Undibacterium sp. KW1: one gene and its partner. The protein of the gene in region 2 interacts with the protein of the main gene of each other region in a pairwise test. Links are inferred from orthologs where the notes say so. Each region holds a gene or a part of one and is shown on either strand. Other genes may lie near its edges.

Evidence for each region. Proteins that work in one complex are often made in the same cells at the same time.
Region 1: the proteins of ybgC (region 2) and secA interact in binary tests that used the Escherichia coli proteins (3 or more experiments, as listed by UniProt). The link is inferred for Undibacterium sp. KW1 from one-to-one orthologs.

Annotation. Positions count from the first base shown.
Region 1 is NZ_AP018439.1:901,007-908,730, reverse strand. Bases 2,104-5,411 are described here. They hold secA (preprotein translocase subunit SecA), read right to left. Parts: upstream 5,064-5,411; coding sequence 2,304-5,063; downstream 2,104-2,303. Other genes in these bases: UNDKW_RS04070 (M23 family metallopeptidase), read right to left, coding at 5,296-5,411; UNDKW_RS04080 (acyl-CoA dehydrogenase family protein), read right to left, coding at 2,104-2,106. In the rest of the region: bifunctional glutamate N-acetyltransferase/amino-acid acetyltransferase ArgJ, read right to left, coding at 1-822; more of UNDKW_RS04080, read right to left, coding at 925-2,103; more of UNDKW_RS04070, read right to left, coding at 5,412-6,246; UNDKW_RS04065 (DciA family protein), read left to right, coding at 6,329-6,832; lpxC (UDP-3-O-acyl-N-acetylglucosamine deacetylase), read right to left, coding at 6,869-7,724. UniProt on the Escherichia coli protein: Required for protein export, interacts with the SecYEG preprotein conducting channel.
Region 2 is NZ_AP018439.1:1,564,999-1,572,403, reverse strand. What follows is about bases 1,540-4,528. They hold ybgC (tol-pal system-associated acyl-CoA thioesterase), read right to left. Parts: upstream 3,245-4,528; coding sequence 2,834-3,244; downstream 1,540-2,833. Other genes in these bases: UNDKW_RS06915 (SDR family NAD(P)-dependent oxidoreductase), read right to left, coding at 3,374-4,126; tolQ (protein TolQ), read right to left, coding at 2,079-2,774; UNDKW_RS06930 (ExbD/TolR family protein), read right to left, coding at 1,619-2,062; UNDKW_RS06935 (autotransporter assembly complex family protein), read right to left, coding at 1,540-1,608. Outside these bases: more of UNDKW_RS06935, read right to left, coding at 1-1,539; glyA (serine hydroxymethyltransferase), read left to right, coding at 4,551-5,801; transcriptional regulator NrdR, read left to right, coding at 5,942-6,394; UNDKW_RS06900 (type IV pilin protein), read right to left, coding at 6,413-6,862; UNDKW_RS06895 (pilus assembly protein), read right to left, coding at 6,880-7,405.

The DNA of each region.
Region 1 (7,724 bases), 660 kb from region 2 along the record:
AAGTTTTTGCGACAGCGCAGTCACGGCTTCTGCCAGTGCTACATATTCTGGTGTCTCTACATCATTGACTTCTACTTCACCAGCACCGGTAGCGATGAGCATGAAGGAATCATTGGTGGAAGTGTCACCATCGATGGTGATGCAATTGAAAGACTTGTCAGCCGCTTGTTTGACCATGTGATCCAGCACATTTTGCGCAACCTTGGCATCTATCGCCAGATAACCCAGCATGGTCGCCATATTTGGCTTGATCATGCCCGCGCCTTTGCTGATGCCTGTCATGGTCACGGTTTTACCGTTGATTTCCACAGTTGCCGATGCCGCCTTGGGCTGGGTATCGGTAGTCATGATGGCGGTAGCGGCATTAAACCAGTTATCCGCTGTCAGGTTTGCTATGGCTGCTGGTAAACCGGCGACCAGCCTATCGACCGGCAACTGTTCGAGAATCACGCCAGTAGAAAATGGCAGGATTTGAGAAGCCTCACAACCCAGCAATTCTGCCAGGGCAGAGCAAGTCGCATTCGCCGCTGCCAGACCAGCATCACCGGTACCAGCATTGGCATTGCCAGTGTTCACGACCAGCGCGCGGATAGGGCTGGATGCCATGTGCAAGCCTTCCAGATGGGCCTTGCAGACCTGCACGGGAGCCGCGCAAAAGCGGTTGGTCGTAAATACGCCGGAGACGGTCGCCGTAGGAGCCAGTTCCATGACCAGTACGTCTTTGCGATTGGGCTTGCGTATGCCAGCCTCGGCATAACCCAGGCGTATGCCGGCTACCGGTTTCAAATCTGCAGCCACAGGGATGGGGGAATTAACGGCCATGGTTTTTCCTTGCGTTGAAATCAAGCCGACATTGTAGGGCATTTTGTTGCACTGCGAAGCATGTTTGCGCTGAGGAAATTTCACGCAGGACGGGCGTAGCCCTTACAGCCCCATGATCATTTGAGCAATGATATTTTTTTGTATTTCATTTGAGCCACCATAGATGGATAGCTTGCGCATATTCAGGTAATTAATGGCAAGCGGGCTTGCCAGCTCGCTGGTATCCTGGCGATCACGCAGGGGCAAGGCCTGCTCCCCTACGGCCTGCACCAGCAATTCAGTGATGGCCTGTTGTATTTCCGTACCCTTGATCTTCAGTATCGATGCTTCCGGCCCCGGCGCATGGCTTTGCTCTTCTGCCGACAAGACGTGCAGATTGGTCATTTCCAGCGCCATCAAGTCTATCTCTACCTGCGCCAGACGCATGGCAAAAGCAGCATCCTCCATAAGCGGTTTGCCGTTCTTGAATTCACGAGCGGCCACTCTTTTCAGTCTGGCCAGTTCACGCTTGGCAATGCCTATACCCGCGATATTGGTGCGCTCATGCCCCAGCAAAAACTTGGCATAAGTCCAGCCCTTGTTTTCTTCACCCACCAGGTTGGCAGCTGGCACTTTGACATCATCAAACCAGACTTCATTGACTTCATGTGCACCGTCCATGGTGATGATGGGCCTGACGGTGACGCCAGGGGATTTCATGTCGATGAGTAAAAATGAAATACCGCGCTGTGCCTTGGCTTCGCGGTCTGTACGGACCAGGCAAAATATCCAGTCGGCATAGTGGGCCAGTGTAGTCCAGGTCTTTTGACCATTGACTACATAGTATTCGCCTTCGCTGTCACGCCTGCGTTCAGCCGTGGTCTTGACGGAAGCGAGGTCAGAGCCGGAGCCCGGCTCCGAATACCCCTGGCACCACCATTCATCGGCAGTCAATATGTTAGGCAAAAATCTCTGCTGTTGCTCATGCGAGCCAAATTCCATGATGACGGGTGCCACCATCTTGATGCCAAAAGGTGGCAGCCTTGGCGCACCAGCTGCGGCGCATTCTTCTTCAAATATATAGCGCTGCACGGCAGACCAGCCAGTGCCGCCATGAGCAGCAGGCCAGGATGAGGCGCCCCAGCCCTGGGCGTGCAATATCTTCTGCCAGTGCTGGTAATCGCTTTTTTCGAGTGCTATGCCATGATGCACTTTTTGGCTGATGGCCTGAGGTAATGAAGTTTGCAGGAAATGACGGACCAGTTGACGAAAACCTAGCTCTGCATCGTTAAAGTTCAAGTCCATAAGCCCCCTCAGGTCTGGTCATCACAAGTTGAGATGCCAGAATATAGAATGAATGCTCAAATAAGCACGCTCGTTCACTTTAACTCCGGGATTTGCTTGCGTCAAGTGAGGGCATCAGGATTCGCTAAATTGACACTGGACGACGAAAAAACAAAAGGCGACCAGTGGTCGCCTTTTGTTTTTGTACTACTCAATGATCAGGCAAGCTTGCCATGACATTGCTTGAACTTCTTACCGCTGCCGCAAGGGCAAGGGTCGTTACGGCCTACTTTCAGGGCGTAATTGATTTCTGGCTGGTCAGTACCAAAATCAGCAACCGGGGCCAGCATTTCTTCAGGCGTTGCATCTGCATCAAAATCAGCGTGCTGGTAATGGACGTTTTCAATCTGCGACTGTGCCAGTCTTTCTTCTGCAGCATCAATCTCTTCACGGGATTGTATACGCACAGTGACCACAGTCCTGACCACTTCGTTCTTGATCGCTTCGAGCATCTGGCCAAACAGTTCAAACGCTTCGCGCTTGTATTCCTGTTTAGGATTTTTCTGTGCGTAACCGCGCAGATGGATACCCTGGCGCAAATGATCGAGTGCAGCCAGATGTTCACGCCAGTGTGTATCTATGCTTTGCAGCATGACATTGCGCTCGAAACCGGCAAAAGATTCTTTGCCGACGATGGATATCTTGGCTTCATAAACATCATTGGCCGCTTTTTGCACACGTTCAAGAATATCTTCATCGGTGATATTGGCATCATCCTTGAGCATTTGCGACAGCGGCAAATCAAGCGCCCATTCATCACGCAAGACTGCTTCGAGACCCGGGATATTCCACTGTTCTTCGACTGATTCTGCCGGTACATATTCACGTACGATGTCTTCAAACATGCCATGACGCAGGGAGGAGATCAACTCTGCCATGTCCTGCGCTTCCAGCAATTCATTACGTTGCTGGTAAATCACTTTACGCTGGTCATTGGCGACGTCATCGTACTCCAGCAATTGCTTGCGGATATCAAAGTTACGTGCTTCGACTTTGCGTTGTGCCGACTCTATGGAGCGGGAAACGATACCTGCTTCTATAGGTTCACCTTCAGGCATTTTGAGCCTGTCCATGATGGCACGGACGCGGTCACCGGCAAAAATACGCAACAGTGTATCGTCGAGTGACAAGTAAAAACGGGAAGAACCCGGATCGCCCTGTCGGCCAGAACGGCCACGCAATTGATTATCCACGCGACGGGATTCATGGCGTTCAGTACCAACGATGTGCAAGCCACCAGCATTGACCACTGTCTCATGCAGAGACTGCCATTCGTCACGCAGCTTTTGCGATTGCATCTCTTTGTCTGCATCAGACAAAGCTGCATTCGCTTCTATCATTTGCACCTGTTTGGCGACGTTACCACCTAGTACGATATCCGTACCACGACCCGCCATATTGGTAGCGATGGTGATGGCTTTTGGACGACCGGCCTGGGCAATGATTTCCGCTTCACGCGCATGCTGCTTGGCGTTCAGTACATTGTGTGGCAAACCGGCCTTGTCCAGTATGCCGGACAGGAGTTCAGAATTTTCAATCGAAGTCGTACCTACCAGTACTGGCTGACCACGCTCATAACAATCCTTGATGTCGATGAGCATGGCATTGTATTTTTCATGCGCAGACTTATAGACCTGGTCTTGCCTGTCCTTGCGTTGCGAAGGACGGTTAGGTGGAATAACCACGGTTTCGAGACCGTAGATTTCCTGGAATTCATAAGCCTCTGTATCAGCCGTACCTGTCATACCTGACAGTTTGGTGTACATACGGAAGTAGTTCTGGAAAGTGATCGATGCCAGCGTCTGGTTCTCGTTCTGGATGCGTACACCTTCTTTGGCTTCTACCGCCTGGTGCAAACCATCAGACCAGCGACGGCCTGTCATCATACGGCCGGTGAATTCATCAACGATGACGATTTCATCGTTCTGCACGACATAGTGCTGGTCCTTGAAATACAGGGCATGTGCACGCAGGGCGGCGTACAAATGATGGATCAGGGTAATATTGGCGGCATCATACACAGATGCACCTTCAGGCAGCAAACCCATTTGCGTGAGTATGCGTTCCACCTTGTCATGACCGGCTTCAGTCAGCAAGACCTGATGAGCTTTCTCGTCCTTGGTGTAGTCACCTGGCACTTCTATCTTGCCCTTGCCATCAGGTGTTTCTTCACCGATTTGCAGGGTCAGCAGCTTGGGTACTTCATTGATTTTGTAGTACAGCTCCGTATGATTTTCAGCCTGGCCGGAAATGATCAATGGCGTACGGGCCTCATCAATGAGGATGGAATCAACTTCATCGACAACGGCAAAATTCAGGCTGCGCTGTACACGGTCCTTGGCTTCATAGACCATGTTATCGCGCAGGTAATCGAAGCCGTATTCGTTATTCGTGCCATAGGTAATGTCAGAAGCATAGGCTGCCTGCTTGGCATCATGATCAAGCTGCGACAGGTTGATACCGGTAGTCAGTCCCAGCCAGCCATACAGGCGCCCCATCCATTCGGCATCGCGCTGCGCCAGATAATCATTGACGGTAACAACGTGCACGCCCTTGCCAGACAAGGCATTCAGGTAGATTGGCAGGGTCGCCATCAGGGTTTTACCCTCGCCCGTGCCCATTTCAGCGATTTTGCCGTAATGCAAAACCATGCCGCCTATCATCTGCACGTCAAAATGACGCATTTTCAGGACGCGCTTGCTGGCCTCACGGCAGACAGCAAAAGCTTCGACGAGTATGGCATCGAGTGACTCTCCGTTCGCAACACGTGCTTTGAACTCGGCAGTCTTGGCTTGCAAAGCCTCGTCCGACAAGGCTTCCAGCTTGGGTTCCAATGCGTTGATCTCACGCACCGTCTTTTGGTATTGCTTCAAAAGCCGCTGATTGCGGCTGCCGAATATCTTGGTCAGGAATGACATGCTATGAACGGAAAGTTAAATTCTTAAAAAAATTGTTGAAATAGTGCTTAATTTGACAACAACATTAGGATAACCTGTGATTTTACCATGTGACACTCAATTAACCAGTAATTGCGCAATTTCCCTGCCTGTTGGGCAGTAAAATGGATTATTTGGCAATTACTGGGCGCGTACCCGGCAAACAATTCCCAGACATGAAATGGCAGTTGGAGGCTGAATCGGCAATCTCAAGTTATTTTTGATTCAATGCAGAAAGATTGGCCTGATTAGCCCCGGCAGATAAGAATTTGTGGGGATTTTGTGGTACGCCTTTGACATGTACTTCAAAGTGCAAATGTGCACCTGTGGAACGGCCGGTAGAACCAATGTCTGCAATATGCTGGCCACGTTTGACGATATCACCCAGCTTAACGTGGATTTTGGAAGAGTGGGCATAACGGGTCATGATTTCGCCACCATGATCAATTTCCACCATATTGCCAAATTGTGGATGATATTCTGCCGCAACCACGACACCACCAGCTGCTGCAACGATGTGGGTACCGGTAGGTCCTGAGAAATCGATGCCCTCATGAAAGGCACTGCGGCCAGAAAAGGGGTCAAGCCGCCAGCCAAAACCAGATGCATTGTAAGCAACATTAACAGGTTGTATGGTTGGCAGGAGCTTGGATTGCACCTTGAAACCCATGAGCTTGGTTTCAACTACATTCATATAATCCGAGCGGTGTTCTATATCTACCGACATCGCAGCCAGTGCTGCCTGGAATTCTGCCATATTCAATTCCTTGGCGGGCTGTGTAGTAACCTCAGGGCCGCCACGGCCCGGCAATTCCTTGAAGTTGAATTCTTCCGGCTTGACACCGGCCAGGCCCTGCACCCGCTCACCGAGTGCATCGAGACGTATCAGTTGCGCCTGCATTTCACCGAGCTTGGCCGCCATCGCAGCGAGGTTTTCTTTCATGAACTTGTCTTTATTGCCAGCATCACTTGCGGCAGCGACCGGAACCAGGTCGCGCAAGACTGGCAAGTCAGCGCTGGCCAGCTTCAGGGTCAGGGCCGCCATCAGGGCAGCGCAACAAGTGATGACCAACAGGAATGCAAAAGTAGCAAGGATGACGTGACGGGAAGACAAAGTCACTGACTTTGCCTGGGTAAAGCGGGAGTGCATCAAAATGATTTGCATCAATATGCTCCTCTGAAAACGAAAGGCGGCCTGGTGCTCCTTGTGAGAGCTGGCCTGCCCTGTTTGTGGTAAGGTATTGCGCATGTCAACATTCTCACGCCCTACCTATCCGATTAACATTAAACGCGGTCGCAAAGTGCCTGGTGCCAGCGAAGCCGCTGACTTTTTGCGCAGCAACGAGAAAATCTCACAACTACTGCCCACAGTGCAGCGCAATCTGAAGCTGCAAAAAGACTGTGGACTGATACTGCCGCCGATATTTGCCTCTTGTGAGGTCATGCAAGTAACGGAGGGACAGTTGACGCTATCAGCGCCGAATGCCGCACTGGCGACCAAATTGAAACAGCAATGCCCGAAACTGCAAGCATTTTTGCAAGAACGGGGATGGCAGATTAACGCAATCAGGATCAAAGTACAAGTCAGGCGCGTCGTAGAGAAACCTGTTGCTGTTAAGCAAATAGCATTTTCAGGCAAGGCCTTGCAGGCGCTCGGGCAACTGGAACACGCTCTGGAAGACACACCGCAAAATGCAGATTTGCGGGCAGCGCTGAGCCGCCTGATACAGCGCCATCGCTCTGGAAGCTGATTTCAGCTGGCTGCACATGGGCTCAGCGCCGTAGCTTTAAGCGAGTGCCCACTCCCTGTCCACTTGCGTGGCGTAAGTAGGAGGTGCCATGTCGAGATCATCAAAGCTGACAATTTCATAGGCATCCGGCTGGGCCAACAAGGCGCGCAATAACTGATTGTTCAAGCCATGGCCAGACTTGTGGGCAGTATAGCTGGCGAGGAAGGGATGGCCGATCAGGTATAAATCACCTATGGCATCAAGGATTTTATGGCGGACAAATTCATCATCAAAGCGCAAACCATCTGAATTCAGGATACGGTATTCGTCCATGACTATCGCGTTTTCCATGGAGCCACCACGGGCCAGGCCTATGCCCCTGAGCATTTCCACATCCTGCATGAAACCAAAGGTTCGCGCCCTGGCAACATCCTGCACAAAAGTAGCGCTGGCAAAATCAACCACGGCGGTTTGTACCGTGCCATCGACTGCAGGATGATTGAATTCTATAAAGAAATGCAGCTTGAAACCATTGAAAGGCTCCAGCCTCGCCCATTTCTCGGACTTGCCCGTACCTTCGCGAATTTCTACCGGCTTTAATACACGGATAAATTTCTTCGCAGCATCCTGCTCCTGCATACCCGCCTGCTGCAATAAATAGACGAAAGATGAAGCAGAACCATCCATGATAGGAATTTCTTCGGCACTGACATCGATGTACAGATTGTCCAGACCCAGGCCTGCACAGGCAGACAACAAATGCTCTACCGTTGATACCTTGCCATGCTCATTCGACAAGGTCGATGCCATGCGGGTATCGCCCACGGCCAGCGCCTGGGCGGGTAATACCACGGGTGGGATCAAGTCTGTGCGCGTAAAAATAATGCCGGTATCCACAGGTGCCGGGCGCATG
Region 2 (7,405 bases):
GGTTTGGTAACCATAGCCACGCACGGTGGTACTACCGCCAGTGCGGAACAGGTAATCTTCAGGTATCCCCTGTTCATCTTTGGAAATAACAGCACCAAGCTCTGCGCGCAAGATCACGGTATCGGTTTTGCGAACTGGTATCCAGCGCTGATATTTGGCATAGCTGCGTATGAAGCGCTGGTCAGAGAACAAGGCTTTTTCAGATGCGGCAAGATCGAACTGCAAGATCTGCCCTTTACGTGGATCGAAAGGCTGATCAACATCACGCCAAGTCCAGCCTATGCTGGCAACCAGTGCCTTGTTGACCTCTTCTGCTTCACCATCTGGGGAAATTTTTTCCCTGACGATGTTCAGACCCAGGCGTTGTTCGAGATGGCCGCGTGTGCTGGTGCGCTTGATGCCGAGAGCGTAACGGCTGGAGCGCACACCGGCGATATTTTCGCGCTCCACCAGCACACCAAAAGAATCGAGGAATTTGCTTTCACGCGGTGGCAGGTAAATATCCGCATATCCAAGTTGCCTGCGCTGCTCGAGCCTGACGGCACTGCGCAAATCCCAAGCCTGCTCAAGTATATTGCGGTCCCGATAGGCAACTTCGCTGCGGTAACCGGTGTTGGTGCTGTAACCGAGACCAAAGCTCAGGTCACGGGCCTGGCGCTCGACCACGGTCACATCCACGGGTACGGCGTCGGCTTTTTCTGGATCAGGATCTATGCCTACTGCGACGGTGGCAAAGTAAGCGGAGTTTTGCAGGGAACGCTGGAAATCCAGCAAGCGCGAACGTGAATAAACCTCACCTTTTTTGGGTGCCTGATAACGTTCTATGAGCCAGGAAGGGTAACGCTGCAAACCAGTGACACGCAAATCACCCAGGGTAAATACCGGGCCACTATCGACTTCTACTTGCAAGATGCCGCTATGCTGGTCAGCGTCTATTTTTGCTTCACTGGATGTCATGCTGGCTGAGGCATAGGCATCTGAGCGCAGGCTTTCCAGCAGCTGATTTTTTGAATCACTCCAGTCAGCATCACGGAATGGCTGTCCAACTGCGAGGCCCCAGTCTTCTTGCAGGGCCCGTCGCCTTTTAGTGACAGCCTTGTCACCAGCATCAATCGCGTCTGCCATGGGGCCCTGCACTTTCACAGACACGTTTTCTATGATGGTGCGCTGGCCGGCTTCCACAGTCACATGGATGATTTTATTTGTGGAGGCTGGTGCCAGCGCCTGATCTGGATTATCAAACTGGATTTGCGGCGAGAAATAACCTTCAGTAGTGAGGATATTGCTGATATCCAGGCGCAACCGTCTGATCAGTGCGGGAGTGATATTCTGCGCTTCAGCATTGCTGGCAAATTCAGGGATATGTTCCCTCAGCAAATCAGCCCAGTGTGATTTGGCAGCAACCAGTTGCAAACGGCCACTGCTGGAGGTGGAAACAGCTTCGTTGTCTGCCTCAGGCATTTGCACAGACTGAGCAGACGCAGCAGTTGGTGTTGATTGAGCAGAAGAGGTTTCAGTTTGTCCTGACTGCTGCGCTCTCACCAAGCCAGCACCGCATAAACCGGCAGCACAGAACAGCATCAGTAAGGGGCGCAGTCTTATCTGCATCTGCAAAAACTCACTTGGTCGCCAGACCAACGCGATTGATACCCAGTTTTTTTGCTTCTGAAATCACTTGTATGACCTCGTCATAAATCATGCCCTTGTCAGCAGAAACCAGCACAGACAACTCTGGCTTGGCATCATGATACTCACGCAGTTTTTGCATCAGTTGTTTGCGGTCTTTGGCTTCTTCCTTGCTTTCCTGGCGGTTGTTGCCATTGTTACCGGCTTTGCTGTTGATGCTGATAGTGGAAGCTGCATCGGGCCGCAAGGTGATTTCTATATAATCAGATGGCGGCTGGGTAGATTGCCCGGCAGTAGGCAGGTTGATGACGCTGGGATTGGTCATCGGTGCGCACACCATGAAAATCACCAGCAACACCAGCATCACGTCGATATACGGCACAACGTTGATCTCTGCCTTGAATTTGCGTTTACGTTCGCCACGCAGGGTACTCATGCTATCTCACTCTGCCTTAGCGTGACTGACGCTGGAGAATGTTGGAGAATTCCTCGATAAAGGTTTCAAAGCGTATCGCCAGTCTATCGATATCGTGGGAGTAACGGTTATAGGCCAGCACGGCAGGTATAGCAGCAAACAAGCCTATCGCAGTAGCAATCAGGGCTTCAGCAATACCAGGAGCGACGGCAGCCAGTGTCGCCTGCTGCACATTCGCCAGACCACGGAAAGAATTCATGATGCCCCAGACCGTGCCGAACAGACCTATATAAGGCGAGACCGAGCCGACGGACGCAAGAAAGGACAGGTGTGATTCCAGCAAATCCATCTCGCGCTGGTAAGACGCACGCATGGCACGACGCGCGCCATCGAGCATGGCGGTGGCATCCAGCGTGGTTTTATTGGCTGTCTTTACCTTGTGATATTCGCTCATGCCGGCTTCAAAGATGCGTTCGAGCGCACCGCTAGTGTCGCGGCCAGTACGACGGCTATTGGTCGCCGCTGCATACAGATCAACCAGATTGCCACCAGACCAGAAATTGCGTTCAAACTCTTCAGTTTGTCCACGCGCTTTTTTGATGGCGAACATTTTACTGAAGATATAAGTCCAGCTCGTCAGTGACACGCCTAGCAGCAATGCCATGACCAGTTGCACCAGAATAGAGGCATTCGTGATCAGACTTAAAAATGAAAGGTCTTGGGTAACAGTCATATTGAATCAATTCAAAAACAAAACACCGGGCAATGTTGCCGCCCTAAAATAAAATAATTTCAGCCAGCATCTCTGTCTATCTGTGCCAGCACGTCAGCAGGAATTGCCGCCGGTCTGACCTCAGTCTTGCTGACACAAGCAACCTTGATCTTGCCTGAGGCCAGCAAACGCTGGCCACACCAGGCTTCTTGTACAAACTGTACAGACGCCCTGCCCAGCTTTTCGACCACGACGGTGAGTCTTAGTTCATCATCCAGCCTCGCGGGTGCATGATACTCGACTGCAGTGGCTTTGACGACAAACATCAGGCCATGCTCATCTGCCATTTGCTGTTGATTGACGCCTGCCGCCCTGAGCCACTCGGTACGGGCACGCTCAAAAAACTTCAGGTAATTCGCATAAAAAACGATGCCACCGGTATCAGTATCTTCATAGTAGACCCTGACCGGCCATACAAATTCTGTTTTCATAGTATAAACTTTACCAGCTATTCAGTGCGCATATTTACTCTTTGTCACTCAAAGGAGCTACTGCTGCCATCAATTTGGCAGCAGGCAGAGCAAATTTACATCTCAGCAAAGCCTGAGACCTGATGAAAATCAAGCAGTATTGCGCTTGATGACCAGCGGCCCATAGCCCTGGCAAGTAGGCATCATTTCTATGTGATTGATATTCACATGCGCAGGCAAAGTAGCGATCCAGTAGGCTGTTTCAGCGATATCGATGGCTGTCAGCGGTACGGTGCCCTCATAGACCTTGGCTGCCGCATCATCATTGCCACGGAAGCGCACATTGGAAAATTCAGTACCACCACATAGGCCAGGAGCAATATTGGTTGCACGAACACCTGTACCAACCAGATCAGCACGCAAATTGCGGGTGAACTGATCGACAAAAGCCTTGGTCGCGCCATAAACATTGCCACCTGGATAAGGTGTTTCACCAGCCACCGAACCTATATTGATGACCGTACCACTGCCACGTGCCACCATGTCTGGCAGGATGGCCCTGGTAACTGTCACCAGGCCCTTGGTATTGGTGTCTATCATGGTATCCCATTCATCCTGGGACGCCAGGTGGGCAGGCTCTGTACCTAGGGCCAAACCAGCATTATTGACCAGCACATCAATATTTTTCCATTCGGCACTTAATCCAGCCAAAGCCTGTTTGATGGAATCTTTGCTGGTCACATCCAGCGTGACTGGCAACAAGGCAGCGCCTAGCTCTGCTTGCAAGGCGTCCAGCCTGTCTTTGCGGCGTGCTGCAGCAATGACTTTATGGCCTTCGCGGACAAATTTGCGTGCCATTTCTTCACCAAAACCTGAACTTGCGCCTGTAATCAAGACGATCATGCTGAATTCCTTCAATTTTTGTGGGTAATTTGCCTAGCTGACGTTTGCAGCTCTGAAGCATACTATTTTAAGTGGTTTTGCCATCCAATATCGGGAAGCTAAAAATTTCAAGGCAATACTTGTGTGAAAATTAATTTTTGCCATACCACTGCTGGCACTTGCCCATTCAAACGCCATCACGTAAAATCCTTGCACCATTTCATCTCACGTGACTGGCGAAGTGGCCATATCTGCCCTGTTAGACGGGCAAGCATCCTGGCCCAAGATGGAGATCCATCGGGAAGCGTGAGATTTCGGAGTCTATCTGACTCCAGCCGTGCGCCTGGGTAGCCTGATGGTAAAAGCAATGAGGCTGCCCCTATCCGTTTCAGACACCTCATTAACAACAATCATTGTTTATTAACAGGAATAATCAGGAACCGCCATGTTTGCAAAAAATCATACCCTCGCCAACGTAGATCCAGAACTGTTTGCTACGATACAAAAAGAAAATGTCCGTCAACAAGAGCATATCGAGTTGATCGCCTCTGAAAACTATTGTTCCCCTGCCGTCATGGAAGCCCAGGGCTCCCAGTTGACCAACAAATATGCTGAAGGCTATCCAGGCAAGCGCTACTACGGTGGTTGCGAGCATGTGGATGTGGTCGAGCAACTGGCGATTGACCGTCTGAAGCAATTGTTCAATGCCAATTTCGCCAATGTGCAGCCTAATTCTGGCTCACAAGCCAACCAGGGCGTGTTCTTTGCCTTGTTGAACCCAGGCGACACCATCATGGGCATGAGCCTGGCTGAAGGTGGTCACCTGACCCACGGCATGCCTTTGAATATGTCTGGCAAATGGTTCAATGTCGTCTCTTATGGCCTCAATGCACAAGAAGATATAGACTACGATGCCATGGAAAAACTGGCGCGTGAAACCAAGCCTAAACTGATCATCGCCGGTGCTTCCGCATTTGCGCTGCGCATCGACTTTGAGCGCTTCTCCAAGATCGCCAAAGAAATCGGCGCTTACTTCATGGTGGACATGGCCCACTATGCTGGCTTGATCGCTGCTGGTGTGTATCCTAACCCAGTACCTTTTGCAGACGTCGTCACCTCCACTACCCACAAGAGCCTGCGCGGCCCACGTGGCGGTATCATTTTGACGAATGATGAAGCGATCGCCAAGAAGATCAATTCTGCGATTTTCCCAGGTCTGCAAGGTGGCCCGCTGATGCATGTGATCGCTGGTAAGGCAGTTGCCTTCAAAGAGGCACTTACACCAGAATTTAAGGCTTACCAAGAACAAGTCGTCAAGAATGCTGCTGCGCTGGCAAATACCCTGACTGAACGCGGCCTGCGTATCGTTTCTGGCCGTACAGAATCCCACGTGATGCTGGTGGATTTGCGTCCTAAAAACCTGACAGGTAAAGAAGCCGAAGCCATCCTGGGCTCTGCCCACATGACTTGCAACAAGAACGGTATCCCGAACGACCCACAAAAACCGATGATCACTTCCGGCATCCGCCTTGGCAGCCCGGCTTTCACTACCCGTGGTTTCAAGGAAGAGCAAGCAGTTAAAGTGGGTAACCTGATTGCGGACGTACTCGACAATCCGCATGATGCAGCAACGATAGAACGCGTGAAAGCTGAAGTCAAACAATTGACAGATGCATTCCCGGTTTATCAAGCGTAATGATTCATCAAGCTTAAGAGATTCAACCAAAGCAGGGCTTAAGTATCAGGCAGTACAATAAAAAGCCACTCGCTTGAGTGGCTTTTTTGTATCATCGAATTATAAAATCAATTATAAAAACCAATGGAGCACCATACGCCATGAAATGCCCTTTTTGCCACCTCGATGACACCCAGGTCATCGACACCCGAGTTTCAGAAGAAGGCAATGTCATACGCCGCCGCCGCCGTTGTGCCGACTGTGACAAACGTTTTACCACCTATGAGCGTATAGAACTGGTGATGCCTGTGATCGTCAAGAAAAACGGCAGCCGCACAGAATATGAAACCGCCAAACTGCGCGCCAGCCTGATGCTGGCATTGCGCAAGCGTCCGGTATCTGCCGAAGCAGTCGAGACAGCAATACAAAGAATAGAAGAAAAATTATTGTCCAGCGGAGAGCGCGAAGTCATGTCCGGCCACCTGGGTGAACTGGTCATGCGCGAATTGAAGCGCCTCGACAAAATCGCCTACATCCGCTTCGCTTCTGTGTATAAAAGCTTTGAAGATGTATCCGAGTTTGCCGAGGCGATACAAGAGGTCAGGAAGAGCTAAAGCTCCTCCTGATTTTTATTACTTGGTCCAGCAGGTATCGACAGATAAAGTATTGCCCACATTCGACCTTGCACCACTTTCATTGATCGCATAAGTGCCACAGCCATCTGCGGCCATCCTGCCACCGGCTCGCGGTACAGCACGAACGCTAAAAGTAGTCGCCGTTGGTGCTATCGTGAAACTGATGTCATAGTCAATATTACTGCCCGTAGCACCTACCGGGCTCACCAGCATAGGCAGGGCAACCGGGGTGTTGTCACGCATCTTGTCATAACGATCGTTCGCAGTCATGAAGCTCTGCATGAATTGCACATTTTGCGTTAGAACAGAACGCGCATCCGCACGTCGGCTCCGCCTGACATTATCGGTATATGCAGGGACAGAGATTGCGGCCAATATCCCCAAAATAACGACCACAATCAATATCTCTATCAGAGTAAAGCCAGCTTCCGATTTCTTAATTAACACTTGAGCACCTCTATGATTTAATCAGTACGCAATATCTGCTTCCAGATACGTCTGGTAGGGTTGTAACTTGGAGCAATAGCTGAAGCATTTGTTCCATTACCGGATAAACCTGCACCAGATGATACCGGTTGATAAATAATTGCCGACGAACCATTTTTCAGCAACGTAGATCCAAAGGTCAAACCACCCTGCTTACCAGCAATAATCGCATCTGCAGAAGTCACTTTATTATCGCCATTCGTATCAAACGTAGGGTAAGGGAAAACATTACCGTTCATGGCATTCAAAATAAATGTTGTTGATTTACCGTCTGAAGAACAAGTATCTACAGCACTGGCTGGAATAATAGTGGTGAACACTATCTCATCAAAGAACATTTGCGGATCAATGGTCAGACGTTCACCTGTACTCAAGTTCAAATTCATATACCAGCCACGTTTACTTGTCCAGTCAATCGTTTCATTACTGACTGTATAAGCATTGGAACCAGACCAGCTCAAGGTTCGTTTTTGCAGGGCAGACTGACTACTTGAGATAGCAGTT